DNA from 3 places in the Pseudomonas sp. E102 genome. Region 2 is predicted to be linked to each of the others. Evidence: riboswitches for the same ligand, from Rfam matches in the RefSeq annotation. Region 2 holds a riboswitch; each other region holds the start of a gene.
What was found. A riboswitch is a leader RNA that binds a small molecule or an ion and turns the genes downstream of it on or off. The one in region 2 is predicted to bind cobalamin.
Positions count from the first base shown of each region.

Region 1: it holds a riboswitch for cobalamin, as region 2 does, so the genes downstream of both, DOCECA_RS06745 (CbtB domain-containing protein) here and cobW (cobalamin biosynthesis protein CobW) in region 2, are expected to answer to the same signal.
Region 3: it holds a riboswitch for cobalamin, as region 2 does, so the genes downstream of both, cobO (cob(I)yrinic acid a,c-diamide adenosyltransferase) here and cobW (cobalamin biosynthesis protein CobW) in region 2, are expected to answer to the same signal.

Region 1 is NZ_CP084025.1:1,449,048-1,456,270, forward strand. Features, by position in the region: gene metH (methionine synthase) at 1-631, opposite strand, end outside; partial or broken gene DOCECA_RS06720 (fatty acid cis/trans isomerase) at 963-1,208, shown strand; gene nfuA (Fe-S biogenesis protein NfuA) at 1,325-1,909, shown strand; gene cobM (precorrin-4 C(11)-methyltransferase) at 2,182-2,928, opposite strand; gene DOCECA_RS06735 (cobalamin biosynthesis protein) at 2,999-3,403, opposite strand; gene DOCECA_RS06740 (CbtA family protein) at 3,400-4,095, opposite strand; gene DOCECA_RS06745 (CbtB domain-containing protein) at 4,107-4,295, opposite strand; cobalamin riboswitch at 4,392-4,612, opposite strand; partial or broken gene DOCECA_RS06750 (pyridoxal phosphate-dependent aminotransferase) at 4,720-5,932, shown strand; gene DOCECA_RS06755 (hypothetical protein) at 6,053-6,865, shown strand; gene DOCECA_RS06760 (hypothetical protein) at 7,053-7,223, shown strand, end outside.
Region 2 is NZ_CP084025.1:1,561,995-1,569,217, forward strand. Features, by position in the region: gene DOCECA_RS07275 (MFS transporter) at 1-151, opposite strand, end outside; gene DOCECA_RS07280 (sugar diacid recognition domain-containing protein) at 345-1,469, shown strand; gene DOCECA_RS07285 (glycerate kinase) at 1,695-2,831, shown strand; cobalamin riboswitch at 2,936-3,172, shown strand; gene cobW (cobalamin biosynthesis protein CobW) at 3,272-4,336, shown strand; gene cobN (cobaltochelatase subunit CobN) at 4,340-7,223, shown strand, end outside.
Region 3 is NZ_CP084025.1:3,413,823-3,421,045, reverse strand. Features, by position in the region: gene DOCECA_RS15615 (AI-2E family transporter) at 1-80, shown strand, start outside; gene hda (DnaA regulatory inactivator Hda) at 250-954, shown strand; gene DOCECA_RS15605 (C40 family peptidase) at 1,213-1,839, shown strand; gene DOCECA_RS15600 (C40 family peptidase) at 2,005-2,538, shown strand; gene DOCECA_RS15595 (PQQ-dependent sugar dehydrogenase) at 2,622-3,932, opposite strand; gene DOCECA_RS15590 (hypothetical protein) at 4,118-4,702, opposite strand; cobalamin riboswitch at 4,863-5,070, shown strand; gene cobO (cob(I)yrinic acid a,c-diamide adenosyltransferase) at 5,152-5,763, shown strand; gene DOCECA_RS15580 (cobyrinate a,c-diamide synthase) at 5,760-7,172, shown strand; gene bluB (5,6-dimethylbenzimidazole synthase) at 7,169-7,223, shown strand, end outside.

The sequences.
Region 1 (7,223 bases), 110 kb from region 2:
GCAGTTCGACGCCCAGTTCTTCGTAGACACCTTGCACGGCAAAAATCGCGGCCTTGGCGTTTAGCGTGTCAAAAATGGTTTCGATCAGGATCAGGTCGGCGCCGCCTTCGATCAGGCCCTTGGTGGCTTCGGTGTAGTTCTCCACCAGTTCGTCGAAGGTCACGTTGCGGTAGCCGGGGTTGTTCACGTCCGGCGACAGCGAGCAGGTACGGCTGGTCGGGCCGAGCACGCCGGCGACGAAGCGCGGCTTGTCCGGGGTTTCCAGGGTCTTGGCGTCGGCGACCTGGCGGGCCAGGCGCGCGCCTTCCAGGTTCAATTCATAGGCCAGGCCCTGCATGCCATAGTCCGCCTGGGACACCTGGGTGGCGTTGAAGGTGTTGGTTTCGAGGATGTCGGCGCCGGCATCCAGGTAGGCTTTTTCAATCGAGCCGATCACGTCGGGGCGGGTCAGTACGAGCAAGTCGTTGTTGCCCTTGACGTCGCTTGGCCAGTCGGCGAAACGCTTGCCCCGGTAGTCCTGTTCTTCCAGTTTGTAGCTCTGGATCATCGTGCCCATGCCGCCATCGAGGATCAGGATGCGTTCCTTGAGGGCTTGCTGGAGAAGATGGAGGCGAGCGCTGCGATCGGACATAGGACTACCTGGAAAAAAAGACCATTACGAAAGCCGAAATCATAGCAAACCTGTGCGGTATTTGATCATGCCGGGCTTTTGCATGAATATCGCTCATGTTTGCAAGGTGATGCCGGCCCGGTAGAATCGCCGGAGAATTCTTAGGGATCGAGATATGCCGTACCGCTTGTTATCCGGCAGTCTGTTGCTGCTGTTGTCCTTTACCGCAGCCGCCGGAAGTCCCGCTCCCGCGATTTCCTATACCCACGACATCTAGCCGATCTTCACCGAAAAATGCGTGGCCTGCCACGCCTGCTATGACTCTGCCTGCCAGTTGAACCTGGGCAGTGATCCGGGCGTGCTCAGCAGCTATCCGAATTTCATCTTCAACATCCCCGCCGGGTAGGTGCCGGCATTTGTCGACGCCATGGAACGCGCGCCGGATGCGGCGGCGTTCGAGCGGGTTGTCGAGCGCTGGGGGATTCGTCGCAGCCATCCGCGGTTCTGGCAGTACTTCCACGACCTGAGCCGATACATTCAGGAAACCGACCCCACGGAAGCAGGGGTGCTGGACATGAATCGCTACCAGAAACTCTGATCGAGGCGCTTGGCGATGCGCCTTCACATCGTCGGGTTCTTTCCTGACAAAAATACTAGGACTTTGTCCGGCGCGATGATTGGCGTAAACTGCCGGCAAGCCTGCGAGGAGTTTCCATGACCGCCATTACCATTACCGATGCCGCCCACGATTACCTGGCCGACCTGCTGTCCAAGCAGAACACCCCGGGTATCGGGATCCGCATCTTCATCACCCAGCCCGGCACCCAGTACGCAGAGACGTGCATTGCCTACTGCAAGCCGGGAGAAGAAAAACCTGAAGACACCGCGCTGGGGCTCAAAAGCTTCACCGCGTACATCGATTCGTTCAGCGAAGCTTTCCTGGACGATGCGGTGGTCGACTACGCCACTGACCGAATGGGCGGCCAGCTGACCATCAAGGCACCGAACGCGAAGGTGCCGATGGTCAACGCCGACAGCCCGGTCAACGAGCGCATCAATTACTACCTGCAAACCGAAATCAACCCGGGGCTGGCCAGCCACGGCGGCCAGGTATCGTTGATCGACGTGGTGGAAGACGGCATCGCCGTACTCCAGTTCGGCGGCGGCTGCCAGGGCTGCGGCCAGGCCGACGTCACCTTGAAGGAAGGCATCGAGCGCACCTTGCTCGAGCGCATCCCGGAACTCAAGGGCGTACGCGACGTGACCGACCATACGCAGAAAGAAAACGCCTACTACTGATTGTGGCGAGGGGATTTATCCCCGTTGGGGCGCGTAGCGCCCCCTTATCAAGCCGCGAAATCTAGGGAGATAGGGCTGCTGCGCAGCCCAGCGGGGATAAATCCCCTCGCCACAAAAGCGCTTGCGACCAGCATGCCATCCTAGGACCGCCGCCGGTGCCAGTGGGAGCGAGCTTGCTCGCGATGAGGCCAGCAAATCCAACATCACAGTGGCTTACCCACCGCTTTCGCGAGCAGGCTCGCTCCCACAAGGGATCCGGGTGCGCCGACAAGTCAGGGCCGATAGAGATGCGCATGTCCAGCGCGGTACAGCGATGATTCGCTGAATACATCATTGCCCAACACCCGTCCCACCAGAATCAACGCCGTACGCCGATAGCCCTTGGCCCGTACCTTTTCGGCAATATCCTCCAGCGTCCCCACCACCCAATCCTGATCGGGCCACGTCGCCCGGTGAACTACCGCAATCGGACAATCGCCGCCGTAGTGGGGTAGCAGCTCATCGACGATTTTTTCCAGATGGTTGACGCCCAAGTGAATCGCCATGGTGGCGCCGTGTTGCGCCAGGCTGACCAACTCTTCTCCAGTGGGCATGGCGGTTTTGTCGGCATAGCGGGTCAGGATCACGCTTTGGGATATGTCCGGCAGTGTCAACTCGGCACCGAGCAGAGCGGCGCAGGCTGAAGTGGCGGTCACGCCCGGGATGATTTCGAAAGGAATGTCCAGCTCCCGCAGGTAGCGGATCTGCTCGCCGATCGCGCCGTAAAGGCTTGGGTCGCCGGAGTGCACTCGCGCTACATCCTGACCGTTGAGGTGTGCCGACTTTATCAGATCGATGATCTGTTCCAGGTGCAGCTCGGCGCTGTTGACCACTTGTTCGGCGCGGTGGCCTTCCAGCACAGCCGTTGGCACCAGGGAGCCGGCGTAGATGATCACGGCGCAGTTGCGAATCAGCCGCTGGCCCTTGACGGTGATCAGCTCCGGATCGCCAGGGCCGGCGCCGATGAAGTAAACGGTCATGACCGGTTCCTATGCAAAGATGAGGGCGTGCATGAGCAATGCTCATGATTCGGCGAGCGATTATCGAGTGTTACAAAGCCATCGCCAATGCCAATGTCGCCTGCGGGCCTTTCTGGCGGGTAACTCGCAATCTTGCGGGCGAAACACCCAGTTGATCGGCCAGGGCGAGGGCGGCGCTTTCGGCGACGCCATGGCAACCCATATGCTCGAAAGCGATGGCTGAGCGATGGCTGAGCTGTGCTTGATAACCCGCCAGTTGTTCAGCGCTGAAACACGTCAGCGGCAGCGATAATTGCGCTGCCAACTCCAGCAGCCCCGGCTCGTCACGCTTGCGGTCAATGCTCGCCAATGCCCTTATTTCGTCGAGCGCGATACCGTGGGCCAGCAGCGTCTGCTCAAGCAATGCCCGCAACGTGCTGGCCGGGCAACCGCGCTGGCAGCCGAGGCCGACCACCAGGATCGACCCGCCACTCATGCTTGGTCGTGAGCCTGTGCACCACGGCGGAACAGCCAGGCGCTGATCAGGCCCAAGGCCAGCCAAAACGCAACATTGGTCAATTGCGAAGCGAGCTTGAACTCACTTTCCAGCGCCTCGGGCGCGAGCATGGAATGCACGTCCGGCTGCGGGGCGCCAATGACGTGAGGAATCAGCAAGGTCGCAAGGCCCAACACTTTCAACAGCCAATGCCGACCGAACGCAATCAGGGCGATGCCCACCGCCGTGCACGCAGCGGTGCCGATCCACCACATCTGCCGTTGGGCCAGATCCGCCGCAGCAGTGCCCGGCAGTTCCGGGGGCAAGCCCAGCGTCGGCGCCAGGACGAAGGTGGCATGGCCGGCCAGGCCCCAGAGCAAACCCTGGGATGTGCGCGTCGGTTCACGCAAGGTGTACAGGCCCGCGAGCATCAGCGCAAAACCCACCGCGACCACCAGGTTGCCGCCGGTGGTGGAGAGCACGCGTTGCCAGCCGTCCTCGGGCTCCCAGGCTTGCGCGTCATGGCTGTGTGCAACCCCAGCGGCGTGTTCATGGACCTCGGCGGCCGGGGCCTTTTCGTAGGTCTCGGCTTGCTGGATCAGCGGCGATACCCAAAAACTTTGTAGAAGAGTCAGCAGCAGGGCGGCCAACAATCCACTGAAACCGGCGGTTTGCGCGATACGCTTGATCATGGTGTCGGCGCTCAATGGCACGGGAACGCGGCGCTGTGCCGTGTGTCGTGGGCTGCGTTGTGCACCGCTTCGATGTGGGAGAAACCGGCGAAATACACCAGGCCCGCGCCGAGAATCGAGGCAAGGACCGCGGCGCTCAAGCGCTGGCTCAGGGTGACGGTGCTACTGGTCGTGCGGGCGGTGCTGCTGATGGTCGACATGGCGCTTCCCTCTGGTGTCAGCGGGCGGACCAAGCGCAGTGAAAACCCAGGCGAAGACTCGCCGGGATTCGAACAGCGCCCGCCCACCGCGGGTTTGTTGAAAAGAAGTCATGGGCCGGTCTCCGGGCTCACGAGGGGCAGGGCCTGAGCCTTGCCTGAAAGCGTCCCCTTCCCATGCGCATGCACAGTGGTTTCGACGCTTCACTCGCTTACCGTTGCGGGGGCAGCACCGGACTGACGTGGCCTTGAAGTAAAGCACACGATTCACCGGTTTCCCGTTTCACCCTGTGAAGGGCACCCAAACTGGCGTACAGCAGACCATGGGCGAGGGCCGGGCGTCAATGCGCAAGGCCATCCAAACGGTGGCGCGCTTCGGGATTTGAGATAGGGTTGAGCTCAATACCGCAACTCACAAGGAAATGACATGCGCTTTTCAGCCCTGACCCAACGCATCACTGGCGACGGCGCTGCCGCCTGGGCCATTCATGACCGGGCGCTGGCGATGCGCGGGGAGGGCAGGGACGTGCTGTTGCTCTCGGTGGGCGATCCGGATTTCGACACCCCGCCCGCCATTGTCGAGGCCGCCGTCGCCAGCCTGCGTGCCGGCGATACCCACTATTCGGACACCAGCGGCTTGTACAGCCTGCGCGCCAGCATCGCCCGGCGGCACCAACAACGCTGCGGCCAACCAGTGGGCGCGGGCCACGTTACGGTGCTGCCCGGCGCGCAATGCGGCGTCTATGCCGTCGCGCAATGCCTGCTCGACCCTGGCGATGAAGTGATCGTCGCCCGAACCGATGTACGTCACCTACGAAGCGGCATTCGGTGCCTGCGCAGCGAAAGTGGTGCCGGTGGCGGTGACGCCGGAGAACGGCTTCCGAGTCCAGCCGGCCGACGTCGCCCGGCTGATCACCCCGCGCACCCGTGCGATGCTGATCAACAGCCCCAACAACCCCTCCGGCGCCAGCCTGCCGCTGTGCACCTGGCAAGCCCTGGCGCAACTGTGCATCGAACACGATCTGTGGCTGATCAGCGATGAGGTCTACAGCGACCTGCTCTACGAAGGCGAGCACATCAGCCCGGCCGGCCTGCCGGGCATGGCCGAGCGCACCGTCACCATCAACAGCCTGTCCAAATCCCATGCCATGACCGGTTGGCGCATCGGCTGGGCCATTGGCCCCGAACCTCTCGCTGAACACCTTTCCAATCTGTCGCTGTGCATGCTGTTTGGTTTGCCGGATTTCGTCCAGTGCGGTGCCCTGGTTGCCCTTGAACGGGATCTGCCGGAAGTGGCGCAGATGCGCGCGGAGTATCGCCAACGTCGGGACTTGGTATGCGCGGCGCTTGAGGGCTGTCCAGGGCTCAAACCTGTACGACCCGATGGCGGCATGTTCGTAATGGTCGATGTGCGTGAGACGGGGCTGGATGCCCAAACGTTTGCCGAGCGGCTGCTGGACGGGTATGGCGTGTCGGTGTTGGCGGGGGAGGCGTTTGGGCCGAGTGCGGCGGGGCATATTCGGATTGGGTTAGTGATAGGTCGGATGGAACTGGCGAAGGCGTGCCAGCGAATTGCCCACTGTGCTGTGGAACAACTTAGAGAAGCCCAAGGCGTACCCGCCGAGACGCCGGCCCAATGAACGGTAGGTTGACCTGTCAGATATGACAGTAGGCAAACATATATACCCGGCGCTTAATTGAATCGTGGACTTCGTTAGGCAATGTGCGCCCGCAGCGCACTTATCCGGAGCACGATACAAATGGCACAGCCGAACGGTCAAATCACAGCTGTACCTTTGCGCATAGATGGCGTGAGTGAACTGGACCCGGAAGGCCGTATTCCGTTAGAACAACTGACTAACGGAACGACCGGAAGAATAACGCGCTGGACCGATTTTCCGGGGCAGCCCGGAATATATACGGAGCTTACGGTTTATTGGAAGCAGCCAATAAATCCACCAACAGAAACGGTAATTTTTAACAACAGATACTATCAGGTAGATGATCGACCGGAGTTTACATTTCCAATAACGCCTCAAATGATGAGCGTCGACGGTACTGCCGAAATTCGCTATCTGTTAGAGCATAGTGTTAACGGAAATTTCGATCCTTCACCGATTCGCAAACTGACGATCGATCATACACCGGTGCTTGTACCAACCTTGGCGGAGCCGACCTTTCCGGACAGCAACTTATGGGGTTATCTCAATTGCACTTCGCCCGTGCCAATCTGGGAAAAGGTCAGGGTGGCGATAGCGCCTGAATCGATTTTCAATGGGCAGGACGAATGTGTTCTTGAGTGGCAGGGATTTAGCACTTTGAATGGCAGCCCTCCGGCACTGACGCCCATCTACGAGTTTCGCAAAACGATAAGTGACAGCGAAGCGGCCTATGGATTTGTCATGGAAATCCCTTTCGTACCCTATGTAAAGCCTATGGTGGATAGCGATTCCGGCATTGCTCAGTACACGATTTATCGAAATGGAATTCCTAAAGGTCGGTCGAAGAAAGGTTTGGTCAAGATCGATCGAGTCATTCCGGGCGAGACGGAGCCTTGTGGCGGATTTGTCTAAGATAGCAAAGGTGCATGAGGTATGAGGTAGACGGAACTTCGAGAGCGGTGCTTTCTTTTATAGTCTCGGCAGACGTTAAGGATTTGCGCTGCATTCGATTCGGTGGCGTGGTGACGATTGAATCTCTTTGAGATTTGAAGATGTCTCGTTCAGTTCAGTTCAGTTTATAGTTTATGGAGAAATAAAAATGACCAGTACAAGTACAAGTCCCAACGGTGAAGTATTAACGCTGAAGCAGATTGCTGAGCGCTCGCGGACAGCCTTACGCACGAAAAATTCTGACTCCGGCGTTCTGCTGAATCCCCCCGAAATTGTCGGACAGATCATAGACGACCTGATCCCCAAATCGGTGCTGGAC
Region 2 (7,223 bases):
TCTGCAACTTGGCGAAGCCAACGTTCACCCGGTCGAGGTAGTTGAACAGGTAGCAGATGAAGATGAACGGGATCAAACGCAGGGTGATGCGCTTGTAGACGGTATTCTTTTCGTCGGGGGTAGCCAGGAGGGCTGCTGCGCTCTGGGACATGACGGGGCTCTCTTTATTATGATTTTGGCGTGCCAAGGGGTAACGTTGACCGCCCCTTGAGTCTCGGCCAGCCCAAGGTCCCGTGTCTTTGTGCCGCAGCACAACGTTTGCAATCCGACCCTGTGCGCCTGACCAATCCCGTGGGCGGCGCACCTCAAAACAACAATCACGCCGCTTGCAAGGAACACCGCCCATGTTCGAACTCGATCACGACCTGGCGCAGGACATCGTCGACCGGGCGATGGCGATTCTGCCCTATAACGTCAACGTCATGGACAACCAGGGCTTGATCCTCGGCAGCGGCGAGCGCGAGCGCATCAATACCCGCCACGAGGGCGCGCAACTGGTCCTCGCCAACGGACGGGTGGTGGAAATCGACGAGCACACCGCCGTCCACCTCAAGGGCGTACAGCCGGGAATCAACCTGCCATTGATGCTCGATCAGCGCTTGATCGGCGTGCTGGGCATTACCGGCGAACCCGCGCAATTGCGCACTTACGCCGAACTGGTGCGCATGACCGCCGAAATGTTGCTCGGCCAGCGCAACCAGCAGGCCGAGCAGCAATGGCGCCGCCAGCGTTGCGATGACTTGCTGGCATTGCTGCTGGGCGATGCCGGGGATTCGCCAAGGTTGCTCGATGAAGCGCAGCAGATGGGCCTCAAGCCGCAGCTGTCGCGCGTACCGTATCTGTTCGAATTGGGCTTGGAGCATGGCCCTGGTCAAACCGTCGAATCGCTGAGCGCCTGGCTGATGTCGCGCTACCCGGACAGCTGGTGCCTGACGTCGTCCAAATCCTCCTTGCTCTGGTGCCGGCCGGTCACGGCCTCGGTGGAGAACGAGCGGCTGCTGGGCAAGCTCGATGGCCTGGGCTGGAGCATCCTGCGAGTTGCTGTGGGCGGCCAGGCCGAGGGGCTGGCGGGGCTGCGCCGTTGCTACCGGCGGGTGGCGGATCTGCTGGCGTATGGGCGCGATGTCCTGCCGCAGTCGCGCTTGCTGCTTCTCAATCGCTATCGGCTGCCGGTGATGCTCTGGCGGCATCGCAGCGATGATGCCCTCGACGAACTGCTCAGCCCGTTGCGCAAAGTGATCGCCAAGGACAGCAACGGCCAATTGCTCGCTACCTTGCGAAGCTGGTGCGAACACGACGGCCAGAGCCAGGCCTGCGCCGACGCCCTGGGCATCCACCGCAACAGCCTGCGCTATCGCATGGAACGAATCGCCGAACTCAGCGGCGTCGACCCGCTCAGGCTGGATGGGATGCTGGCGTTGTACCTGGGGGTTCAATTGTTGCCCCATGATCAGAACTTTCCGGAGTGACCCCTTCGCGAGCAGGCTCGCTCCCACCATTGATCTCCAGTGATTACAGAATATGCGACCACAGCAGTTCCCATGTGGGAGCGAGCCTGCTCGTGAAGAGGCCAGCAATGCCAACCCATCCTTTGTGAATTTGACCAATAATGCCCAAGGTCTTTTGTGCGGCGGACCGGCGTCAGAGTCGCGGTCAGCTGGCAGCATGCTGTACATCGGAACCGGAGAACAAAAATGAAAATAGTCATCGCCCCCGACTCGTTCAAGGACAGCCTCAGCGCCCAGGCCGTGGCGGACGCCATCGCAGGAGGGCTGGCCGAGGTCTGGTCGGACGCGCAGCTGATCAAGTGCCCAATGGCCGATGGCGGCGAGGGAACGGTGGAGGCGGTGCTCGCGGCCTGCGATGGCCAATGGCGCGAGGCGCGGGTCCGTGGCCCGCTGGGCGCCGCTGTCCAAGCCCGCTGGGGCTGGTTGCCCGACAGCCGCACGGCGATCATCGAGATGGCCGAGGCCAGCGGCCTGCAACTGGTGCCGCCGGGACAGCGCGACGCTTGTTCCAGCAGCACCTATGGCACTGGCGAACTGATCCGCGCCGCTTTGGATGAAGGGGCGAGCCGAGTCATCCTGGCGATCGGTGGCAGCGCCACCAACGACGGCGGCGCCGGGGCGATGCAGGCACTGGGCGCGGCATTGCTGGACGACCAGGGCCAAGCCCTGCCGCCCGGCGGCCTGGCCTTGGGCAAACTGGCGCGTATCGACCTGGGCGACCTGGACCCGCGCCTGGCCGGCGTGTGCTTCGAGATTGCCGCCGATGTCGACAACCCCCTTTGCGGTCCCCATGGCGCTTCAGCCGTGTTCGGCCCGCAGAAAGGCGCCTCCGCCGAGCAGGTGCAACAACTGGACCGGGCGCTGGGACACTTTGCTGAACATTGTGCCCAAGTGTTGAACCGCGACGTTCGCGACGAACCCGGCAGCGGTGCCGCTGGCGGCCTGGGGTTTGCCGCCAAGGCGTTCCTCCAGGCGCAGTTTCGTACCGGCGTGGAAGTCGTCGCACAATTGACCGGCCTGGCCGATGCGATCGACGGCGCCGACCTGGTGATCACCGGCGAAGGCCGTTTCGACGCCCAGACCCTGCGTGGCAAGACGCCGTTTGGCGTGGCCCGCATCGCCCAGCGGCGCGGCGTACCGGTGGTGGTCATCGCCGGCACGCTGGGGGAGGGCTACGAAGCGCTTTATGAGCACGGCATCGATGCCGCGTTTGCCCTGGCGAATGGGCCGATGACGCTACAAGAAGCTTGCGCCGATGCGCCACGCCTGCTGGCCGAGCGGGCCCGGGACATCGCCCGGCTCTGGCGAGTGGCGGCGCGCTGACTTGCCCTTGGGGCAGTCGCCAGGACGCATCAGTCGTCGGAGATTGCCTTGGGACATTGACCCGCCCGCACACCCTGCGTAGCCTTGCGCCTTCGAGGTTCTTCGGCACGCGCCGAAGCTAGGGTCTGTATGAAATGTTCGCGTACAGAGCCTGAGAAGGGAACGCGGTCCAAGCCGCGGCTGCCCCCGCAACTGTGAACGGTGCTGTTTCTGCAAGGCCACTGTGCTTGCCCTATACAACGGGCGCACGGGAAGGCGCAGCAAAATGTCAGTCCCGGCTTTGAAAAAAGCCGATTTGGCCCGCCGTCAGCCAGGAGACCTGCCTCGACAACAGATTCTCACTACAACCGGGCGGGGTGATCCGGTGGCGAAATCTTCCGCGCGCGCCTGTGCCAGTGGTTGTCGTCCCGTTTGCCCGCCACCTTGCCAAAGGGCATCCGATGAAAACACTGGCCAAACTCCCCGTCACCATCGTCACCGGTTTCCTCGGGTCGGGTAAGACCACCTTGCTGCGGCACATGCTCGACAACGCCCAAGGCCGACGTATCGCGGTCATTGTCAATGAGTTCGGCGAACTGGGCATTGACGGGGAGATCCTCAAGCAGTGCTCCATCGGTTGTACCGAAGAAGAAGCCAACGGCCGCGTCTATGAACTGGCCAACGGCTGCTTGTGCTGCACCGTGCAGGAAGAGTTCTTCCCGGTGATGCGTGAGTTGGTGGCGCGTCGCGGCGACCTCGACCACATCCTCATCGAAACCTCCGGCCTGGCCTTGCCCAAGCCGCTGGTCCAGGCCTTCCAATGGCCGGAAATCCGCAGCGCCTGCACCGTCGATGCGGTCATCACCGTGGTCGATAGCCCGGCCGTGGCCGCGGGCACCTTCGCCGCGTTCCCGGACAAGGTCGATGCCCAGCGCAAGCTGGACCCGAACCTGGACCATGAATCACCGCTGCACGAGCTGTTCGCCGATCAACTGGCGAGCGCCGACCTGGTGATCCTCAACAAAGCCGACCTGATCAACCCCGAGGACCTGGCCAAAGTCCGCCTGGAAGTCGCCGAAGAGCTGCCGCCAGCGGTCAAGGTCATCGAAGCCAGCAACGGTCGCCTGCCGCTGGACGTGTTGATCGGCCTGGGCGCGGGCTCCGAGGAACACATCGACAGCCGCCACAGCCATCACGACCACCACCATGACGGCGATGACGACGACCACGATCACGATGCCTTCGATTCGATTTCCATCGAACTGCCCCAAGCTGACGAAAGCCTGCTGCTGGACGCGCTGACGCAACTGGTAATTCAGCATGACGTCTTGCGGGTCAAGGGCTTCGCGGCCATCCCGAACAAGCCGATGCGCCTGTTGATCCAAGGTGTGGGCACGCGCTTCGACAAGCACTTCGACCGCCAGTGGGGCGCCGATGAAGCGCGCGTCACACGTCTGGTACTGATCGGCCAGGCCCTGGACGCCGGGCTGCTCGAAGCGCAGTTGCGCGCCGCCCTCAGCGTCTAAACCATGCACCTGCTCAGGACCCAGCCCGGTGGTTTCGTGTCGGATGACAACATCGCCGACCTCGGGCAAACCCCCGCCGAGCTGGTGATCCTGTGCAGCGGCGATTCCAGCCTGGCGCTGCTGGCAGAAGCGGCGCGGCAGTTGCCGGACGATTTTCCGCAGTTTCGCCTCGCCAACCCGATGCAAGTGCAGAACCACGCCTCGGTGGATCTGTACGTTGAAGATGTATTGCGCCACGCCAAGGTCATCCTGCTGTCGTTGCACGGAGGCATCGGCTATTGGCGCTACGGCGTCGAGCGCCTGGTGGAACTGGCCGGGCGCGGGGTGAAACTGATCCTGGTGCCGGGGGACGACCGTCCGGACCCGGAGCTCAGCGACCTGAGCAACGTGTCCGCCGAGCACCGCGATCGGCTCTGGCAGTTTCTTCGTCAAGGCGGATTGGAAAACGCCCTTAACCTGTTCCGTCACCTGGGCAGCCAATGGTTTGGCCGCGATTATCCGTGGGGCGAGCCCCAGCCCCTGGCGCGCACGGCGATCTATCACCCGGAAAAAACCAACGCGACCCTGAATGATTGGCAAGCGGACTGGCGGGCAGGCGATCCCGTAGCGGCGCTGTTGTTTTATCGCTCCCACCTGCAAGCCGCGAACACCGCGTTCATCGACGTGTTCTGCCAGCGGCTGCAAGCGGCGGGACTCAACCCTTTGCCAATCGCCGTGGCGAGCCTCAAGGAACCCGGTTGTCTGGCACAGGTGGAAGACTGGCTGGACGAAGTGGCAACGGGGGTTATTCTCAACACCACCGGCTTTGCACAATCGAGTCCGGAAGCGCCGCACTTGCGGCCGTTTCGCCGCGATATCCCGATGATCCAGGCGATCTGCGCCCAGGACAACGAACCCGGCTGGCGCGCCAGCGAACAAGGCCTGGGCCCACGGGACCTGGCGATGCACATCGCCTTGCCGGAACTGGACGGGCGAATCATCAGCCGGCCCATCAGTTTCAAGGACCTGGCCTGGCGCAGCGAGCGCAGCCAGAGCGATGTAGTCTGCTACCGGGCGATACCCGAACGCATGGATTTTGTCGCTGGACTGGCCCGCCGCTGGACCACCCTGGCGCGCCTGCCCAACGGCGAAAAGCGCGTGGCGCTGATCCTGGCCAACTACCCGACCCGGGACGGACGCATCGGCAACGGTGTCGGCCTGGACACGCCAGCGGCGGCGCTGAATATTCTGCGGGCGATGCAGGCCGAGGGTTATCCGCTGACCACCGAGCTGCCGGCCAGCGGCACCGCGCTGATCCGGCAGTTGCTCGGCGGCGTTACCAACGACCTGGACAGCCTCGACCTGCGGCCTTGTCATCAGAGCCTGGCCGTCGACGCGTACCGGGCCCTGTTCGACGCGCTGCCCGAGGCCAATCGCCAAGCGGTGCTGGAACGTTGGGGCGCACCCGAGCAGGACCCGATGTTCCGTGATGGACGCTTGATGATCGCCGGCCTGCGCCTGGGCCTGACGTTCGTCGGCATTCAGCCGGCGCGGGGGTATCAGGTCGATTCGAGCGCGGTGTACCACGACCCGGACCTGGTGCCGCCCCATGGCTACCTCGCGTTCTATTTCTGGTTGCGCCACACCTACGGCGCTCACGCCGTGATTCACGTCGGCAAGCACGGTAACCTCGAATGGCTGCCGGGCAAGGGCGTCGGGCTGTCGGAAAACTGCTGGCCGGACGCGTTGCTGGGGCCGCTGCCAAACATCTATCCGTTCATCGTCAACGACCCGGGCGAGGGCGCTCAGGCCAAGCGGCGTACCCAGGCGGTGATCATCGACCACCTGATGCCACCGCTGACCCGCGCCGAAACCTACGGGCCGCTGCGCAACCTGGAGCTGCTGGCTGACGAATACTACGAGGCGCAATTGCTCGATCCGCGCCGCGCCAGGGAATTGCAACGGGACATCCTGGCCCTGGTGCGCGAGACGCATATCGATCGCGAGCTGCAACTCGACGCCGGCCTCGACAGCGACGCCGACGCGGCGATCTGGCTGCCGCGCCTGGACACCTACCTGTGCGACCTGAAGGAATCGCAGATTCGCGATGGCCTGCATATTTTTGGCGAGTCGCCGAGCGGACGGCTGCGCATCGACACCTTGCTGGCATTGCTGCGCATTCCCCGTGGCGACGGCAAGGGCGCCCAGTCGAGCCTGCTGCGGGCCCTGGCCAAGGCGTTCGGGTTGGGCTTCGATCCGCTCGATTGCGCCTTGGCCGAGCCTTGGGCCGGCGAACGTCCCGAGGCTTTGCGCGACGTCAGCGATGAGCCCTGGCGCACCGTCGGCGACAGCCGTGAGCGTCTGGAGCTGTTCGCGGCGCGACTGATCGAGCAAGCCTTGGCCGGCGATATCGCGCAGCTCGACGCGCCGGGTTGGGAGACGGTGCACGGCATCATCGACCACCTGCGTGCCGTCGTCGCGCCGCGCCTGGATGCCTGTGGCTCGGCGGAAATGGGCGGCTTGCTCGACGCATTGGGCGGGCGTTTCGTACCGGCCGGCCCCAGTGGCGCGCCGAGTCGCGGACGCTTGGATGTGCTGCCCACCGGGCGCAACTTCTTCTCCGTCGACGTGCGCAACTTGCCCACCACCACGGCGTGGCGCATCGGTTTTCAGTCGGCGAGCCTGATTCTGGAGCGGCACCTGCAAGACCACGGCGATCACCTGCGCCAGCTCGGCCTGTCGGTGTGGGGCACCGCCACCATGCGCACCGGTGGCGACGACATTGCCCAGGCCATGGCGCTGATGGGCGTGCGTCCGGTGTGGGCCACGGGCAGCCAGCGGGTCGACGATTTCGAGATCCTGCCGTTGAGCCTGCTGGACCGGCCTCGGGTGGATGTGACGTTGCGGG
Region 3 (7,223 bases), 1.9 Mb from region 2:
TCATGGTGCTGGTGCGGCATATGCACGATCTGTACAAGGATTCGGACATCTACAGCGGCGTTGAAGACCCTGAACTGTAGGTTAAATCCAGGGCAGGGCGTCAGGGAAACTGACGCTTCGCTCCCTTGTCGCTGCAAACCTTTGATTTTGCTCGTGGTCCGGCGCATTGTGCGGTCTGCGTCACGGGTATAAACTTTGCAAACTTTACACAGAGGCCACTAATGGTTCCTTTGGAGCCGTTCAGTCAGCATGAAACCGATTCAGCTGCCCCTTGGTGTGCGTCTGCGTGATGACGCCACCTTTATCAACTACTACCCAGGCGCCAATGCCGCTGCACTCGGCTATGTCGAGCGGCTTTGCGAAGCCGACGCTGGCTGGACCGAAAGCCTGATATACCTGTGGGGCAAGGACGGAGTAGGGCGCACGCACCTTTTGCAGGCCGCCTGCTTGCGGTTCGAGCAGCTGGGCGAGCCGGCCGTCTACCTGCCGTTGGCGGAGCTGATGGATCGCGGCGTTGAAATCCTCGACAACCTCGAGCAGTACGAACTGGTCTGCCTGGATGACCTGCAGGCCGTTGCCGGCAAGGCGGACTGGGAAGAGGCGCTGTTTCATTTGTTCAACCGACTGCGCGACAGCGGCCGACGCCTGTTGATCGCCGCATCGACCTCGCCACGGGAATTGCCGGTGAAGCTGGCGGACCTGAAATCGCGCCTGACCCTGGCGCTGATTTTCCAGATGCGTGCGCTTTCCGATGAGGACAAGCTACGGGCATTGCAACTGCGTGCTTCGCGACGTGGCCTGCACCTGACCGACGAGGTTGGTCATTTCATCCTCACCCGCGGCACGCGCAGCATGAGCGCATTGTTCGAATTGCTCGAACGCCTCGACCAGGCATCGCTCCAGGCCCAGCGCAAGCTGACGATTCCTTTTTTGAAAGAAACCTTGGGGTGGTGAAAATTTTTTGGACGAGATCTTTTGTGGCGAGGGAGCTTGCTTCCGCTTGAGCGAAGCGCTCACAAAAGGGGCCGCTGCGCCCGAAGCGTCGGACCGGCCCAGCGGGAGCAAGCTCCCTCGGCACCGTTCAAAATGGGCTTAAGCGCTTAGATGTAAACAAAAAACCGGGAAGTCACATTTGCATCGATTGAATTTGCAAATGAGGTTGATAGAAGGCATAGTCTCGCCATCTTTACTACTTCAGCCACGGTCGTGCCCATGCTCAGTCGCTTCGCACCCCTCGTGCCTCTCGCACTCGTTACCCTGTTGTTCGGTTGCGCTGCCCACTCTCCAGTGTCCCAGCAAGCGCAGCAACCCCAAGTCAAGAGTTCTGTAACTGCCCAATCTTCCTCCGTTGCGTTCCAGGAAGAAGTGGCCTCCGATAAAGAGCTGGCAGACTTCGCCGGCAGCAAGCCTTATCAGCTTCCGGTGCTGGCGGACAGCATCCTGGAACGCGGCATGTCCTTGATTGGCACTCGTTACCGTTTTGGCGGTACCTCCGAGGCCGGCTTCGATTGCAGTGGCTTCATCGGTTACCTGTTTCGTGAAGAGGCGGGCATGAACCTGCCCCGTTCCACCCGCGAAATGATCAACGTAAATGCCCCGCTGGTTGCTCGCAACCAGCTTGAGCCTGGCGACCTGTTGTTTTTCAGCACCAATGGTCGTCGCGGTCGGGTCAGTCACGCCGGTATCTACCTGGGCGACAACCAGTTCATCCACTCCAGCAGCCGCCGCAGCGGTGGGGTGCGAATCGACAGCCTGGGCGACAGCTACTGGAGCAAGACCTTCATCGAAGCCAAGCGTGCCCTTGCCATGGCACCGACCGTGGTCACGGCTCGCAAGTAAGCGCACAGTTTGTAGGGCAAACTTAAAGTCTTACTTGAAGTTTGTCCCATAGCCGCTAGAATCCTAGATCATTGATTGATGGCAATCCGCCTGCGTACTACGCGGGCGGATTTGTTTCCATCTCCACGGCAGAAAAGCCGCATCCAGATCAGGATTGTTCCGCATATGTCGACGTCGGCCCGCCTCGTTCTGATTGTTCTTGCCGCGCTGCTCAGCGCCTGCGCCAGTCGCACCCCACCGCCCGCGCCGGTGCGGGCTCCAGTGGTATTCGCGCCCTCCCAGACTTTTTCTCCCGCCGCTGAAGACGTGCTTTTCCGTGCGCTGGGCTTGGTGGGGACGCCCTATCGTTGGGGTGGCAACACGCCGGACTCAGGTTTCGATTGCAGCGGTTTGATCGGCTATGTGTACCGTGACGCTGCCGGGATCTCTTTGCCGCGTTCCACCCGCGAAATGATCAGCATGCACGCGCCAGAGGTTGGCAAAGATGCGTTGCAGACGGGCGACCTGGTGTTCTTCGCCACCAATGGTGGATCCCAGGTCAGCCATGCCGGGATTTATGTAGGGGAGGGACGTTTCGTCCACGCACCGGCCACCGGCGGCACGGTCAAGCTCGACAGTCTGTCCAAGGCCTATTGGCAGAAGGCCTACCTCGGTGCCAAGCGGGTGTTGCAACCGGAACATCTGGCGCGTAATCCCTGACCCTGACGATTGATTTTTTGCGACGCTGGATCGCTCTTGTGGCGAGGTAGCTTGCTCCCTCGCCACGGGGATCGGTTTGAGCGTTAATTTTTCGATACCCGCCAGATCTTGTTCCCTACGTCATCAGCCACCAACAACCCACCTTGTTTATCGATCACCACGCCCACCGGCCGCCCCTGGGCTTTTTCGTCTGCGTTGAGGAAACCGGTCAGCACGTCCACGGGCTGGCCCACGGGTTTGCCGGCATTGAACGGGACGAAGATTACTTTGTAGCCACTGTGGGGCTTGCGGTTCCAGGAGCCGTGTTGCCCGATGAAGGCGCCTTCTGTTAACGGCGCGGGCAATGTGCTGCCTTCGGCGAAGGTCAGGCCCAATGAAGCCGTATGAGGGCCGACGGCATAGTCGGGAGCAATGGCCTTGGCCACAAGTTCGGGATTTTGCGGCTCGACGCGCACGTCGATGTTCTGCCCGTAGTAGCTGTACGGCCAGCCATAAAAGCCGCCGTCCTTCACCGAGGTGATGTAGTCCGGCACCAAGTCGCTGCCGATCTCATCCCGTTCGTTGACCGCCGTCCACAGGGCGCCGCTGCGAGGCTCCCAGGCCAGGCCGTTGGGGTTGCGCAGCCCTGAGGCGAAGATGCGGTGACTGCCGGTGGCCCGATCCACCTCCCAGATGGCCGCGCGGCCTTCTTCCGCGTCCATGCCATTTTCCGCGACGTTGCTGTTGGAGCCGGTCGTGACGTACAACTTGCTACCGTCCCGGCTGGCAATGACGTTCTTGGTCCAGTGGTGGTTGAGGGGGCCGCCGGGCAAATCGACAACCTTGGTGGGTTGCGCCTTTATTTGCGTATCGCCTTCCTTGTAAGGGAAACGGATCAACCGGTCGGTGTCGGCCACATAGAGGTCACTGCCCACCAGCGTCATGCCGAACGGGGAATTGAGGTTTTCCAGGAAAATCGTCCGGGTTTCGGCGACGCCGTCGTGATTGGCGTCCCGCAGCAGGGTGATGCGATTGGGGCTGGGGACGCCAGCGCCGGCGCGGTCCATGACTTTCTTCATGACCCAGCCACGAATGCCTTGGGTATCGTCGGGCTTGGGGGGAGCGTTGGTTTCGGCCACCAGCACATCGCCGTTGGGTAGCACGTAAAGCCAGCGCGGATGATCCAGGCCTTCGGCAAAGGCAACCACCTTCAGGCCTGGGGCCGGGGTTGGCTTGGCGCCGTCCGGCCATCCGATGGCTTCAGCGATATTCACCGTGGGCATCAGGGTCTTGTTCGGCTCGGGCAGTTTCGGTGACGGGCCGATGCCGTCGGAAACCTGCAATGTCGACGACTCGCCGCAAGCGACAAGCCCTGTAGCAAGGGCGGCGATCAACAGGTGATTTGGCTTGAGCATGCGGACTTCCCTATGAGTGCATGTGATTACTCATAGAGAAGCGTAGACGTGGGATGGTTCAACGGTGGGGCGACCCGCCTGGCAAACGAATTTCCTGAGGGAGCGAGCCTGCTCGCGAAAGCAGGTCAACCTGGCAGTGAAATGCGGGTTGCTCCCCCGTCTAGCGAGCAGGCTCGCTGCCACAATCAACCATGAGCCTGCTTGAACAGCACCGCGACCCCTGGGTGATAGTGTCCGGCCTCGTTGCGCAACTTGCGGTAGGCATAAGGGAAGTACCAGGCCACGGCGCAGGTGTTTTCCTTTTGCAGGTCATCGATCATGTCCTGCAACTCTTCTGGCGTCGCGCTTTGCTGGGCTTTTTGCGGGGCGATGAACAGGCAACCCAGTTTCAGGTCGCTGGCGTAGCTGATCCGCTTGGCGTCGCTGGTGGCTTCCAGCAACGGTTGGGTCAGGTTCAGGTTGTTGACCTTCGGCCAGCGCTGCGTGCTCTGGATGTAGGCGCGTTCATCGCTGCTGGCAATCAACAGATCGGCGCTGACATTACGTTCGCCTTCTTCATTCTGCTTGCGAGTCGCTGCGTCCTGCAGCGTGACCATCTCCGCCATCCAGGCTGCGGCCGACAGCAGACCGAGATTGGCTTTTTCATTGTGCCAATAGGGTGTGTCGTTATCGCCGCGCACGGCGTTGTAGCGGTCGATACAATCGAACCAGCGTTCCAGCACCGGGCGCAGGAATTCCAGTTTCGGATTGCTGATGATCATGCCTTGCATCGCATTTGCCCTCTTGTTCTTGTGATATCGGGTCGTAGTGTCTCTTTGATATCACTTGCCGCAGGATCACACAAGATTGACGTCAGCTTATTGATCCCGGCCAATATCCATTGCGCTGCCCATCGCGGCTTTAATTGACGCTCAACCCCCAACCCTCTAACCTTCGCGGCTTGTTTCAGGTGCTCTATGGCAATGGCCGATAGGGTGAAACAGGGAAGCCGGTGCGTGCACAAACCCGGCGCTGCCCCCGCAACGGTAAATGAGTCAAGGCTGCGTATAGGCCACTGTGTCGCATGACATGGGAAGGCGCACAGCCAGGCGTTACGCCGCTCATGAGCCCGGAGACCGGCCTGATTCATCCAACGGCATCACGGTGGGCGATGCCAGGCTCGTTGCCGTCCTTTTTTATGCCCGCCCGCCGTTATCCAGTCCCAACGGAGAGCTCCCCCATGACCGACACGCCCGATCGCGACGAACGCCACCTGGCGCGCATGCTGCGCAAGAAAGCCGTGATTGACGAGCGCATCGCCAATTCGCCCAACGAGTGCGGCCTTCTGCTGGTGCTGACCGGCAACGGCAAGGGCAAGAGCAGTTCTGCGTTCGGCATGCTGGCCCGGGCCATGGGGCACGGCATGCAATGTGGCGTGGTGCAATTCATCAAGGGTCGCAACAGCACCGGCGAGGAGCTGTTTTTCCGCCGCTTCCCGGAGCAGGTGCGCTTCCATGTCATGGGAGAGGGCTTTACCTGGGAAACCCAGGATCGCCAGCGCGACATTGCCGCCGCCGAAGCCGCGTGGGCGGTGTCCCGTGAGTTGCTCAGCGACCCGTCCATTGGGCTGGTGGTGCTCGACGAACTGAACATCGCCCTCAAGCACGGTTACCTCGACCTGGATCAGGTCTTGAGTGATCTGCAGGCTCGTCCGCCCATGCAACATGTGATCGTGACAGGCCGCGGCGCCAAGCCCGAGATGATCGAGCTGGCCGACACCGTGACCGAAATGGGCATGATCAAGCACGCTTTCCAGGCCGGGATAAAGGCGCAGAAAGGCGTCGAACTGTGAGCCGAGTGTCGACCGCCAGCCGCCATTGCCCGGCGGTCTTGATTGCCGCCCCGGCTTCAGGCCAGGGCAAGACCACCGTCACCGCGGCTCTGGCCCGGTTGCACCGCAACCAGGGGCGCAAGGTGCGCGTGTTCAAGTGTGGTCCCGACTTCCTCGATCCAATGATCCTTGAGCGAGCCAGTGGCGCGCCGGTCTATCAGTTGGACATGTGGATGGTCGGAGAGCAGGAAAGTCGCCGGTTGTTGTGGGAAGCCGCCGCAGAAGCGGACCTGATTTTGATTGAAGGCGTGATGGGGCTGTTCGACGGCACACCGTCTAGCGCCGACCTGGCCCGGCATTTCGGCGTGCCGGTGCTGGCGGTTATCGATGGCACGGCCATGGCCCAGACATTCGGTGCCTTGGCCTTGGGCCTGGCACGGTATCAGCCGGATTTGCCCTTCGCCGGGGTCTTGGCCAATCGGGTCGGCACCTTGCGCCACGCGCAATTGCTCGAAGGGAGCCTGACTGAAGGCTTGCGCTGGTACGGCGCGCTTTCGCGGGAAACCGGCATCGAGCTGCCGAGCCGCCATCTTGGCCTGGTGCAGGCCAGCGAATTGAATGACCTGGACGTGCGTCTCGATGCCGCCGCCGAGGCGCTGGCGGGCAGTTGTGAAGTGGCATTGCCGCCTTCGGTGGAGTTCGCGGCGCCGGAACTGACGGCCGTTGAGCGGTGGCTCGACGGCGTCCGCATCGCCGTGGCCCGTGATGAGGCATTTGCCTTTACTTATGGCGCCAGCCTCGATCTGCTGCAAGCCATGGGCGCGCAGTTGAGTTTCTTTTCGCCGATCCACGACACCCAATTGCCCGAGGCGGACAGCCTCTATCTACCCGGTGGATATCCCGAGCTGCACCACGTTGCCCTGGCGCAAAACGCGCCCATGCTGGCGGCGATCCGCGCCCACCATGCATCCGATAAGCCCTTGCTCGCCGAATGCGGCGGCATGCTGTACCTGCTCGATTCACTCACCGACGTCGAAGGCACGCGCGCCGAACTGCTGGGTATGCTGAGCGGCGATGCGCAGATGCAAAAACGCTTGGCGGCCCTCGCGCTGCAATCGGTGGATCTGCCGGAAGGCAACCTGCGCGGGCATACCTATCATCATTCCTTGACCAGCACCACGCTTGAGCCGATTGCCCGTGGGCATAGCCCCAATGGCGGGCGAGGGGCGGAGACGGTTTTCCGACAAGGGCGGATGACGGCTTCGTACGTGCATTTTTATTTTCCGTCCAATCCGAGGGCGATTGCCGCTTTGTTTGCGCCGGACCGAGAAGCAGCCTTCGCGAACAGGCCCGCTCCCACAGGGGATGGTGTGACCTCCAGTACGACGCCTGCCAGTGTGGGAGCGAGCCTGCTCGCGAATCGGCCATGACAGACAGCACTTTTTCCCAAGCCGAACGCGAGGCTGTCTACCGCGCCATCG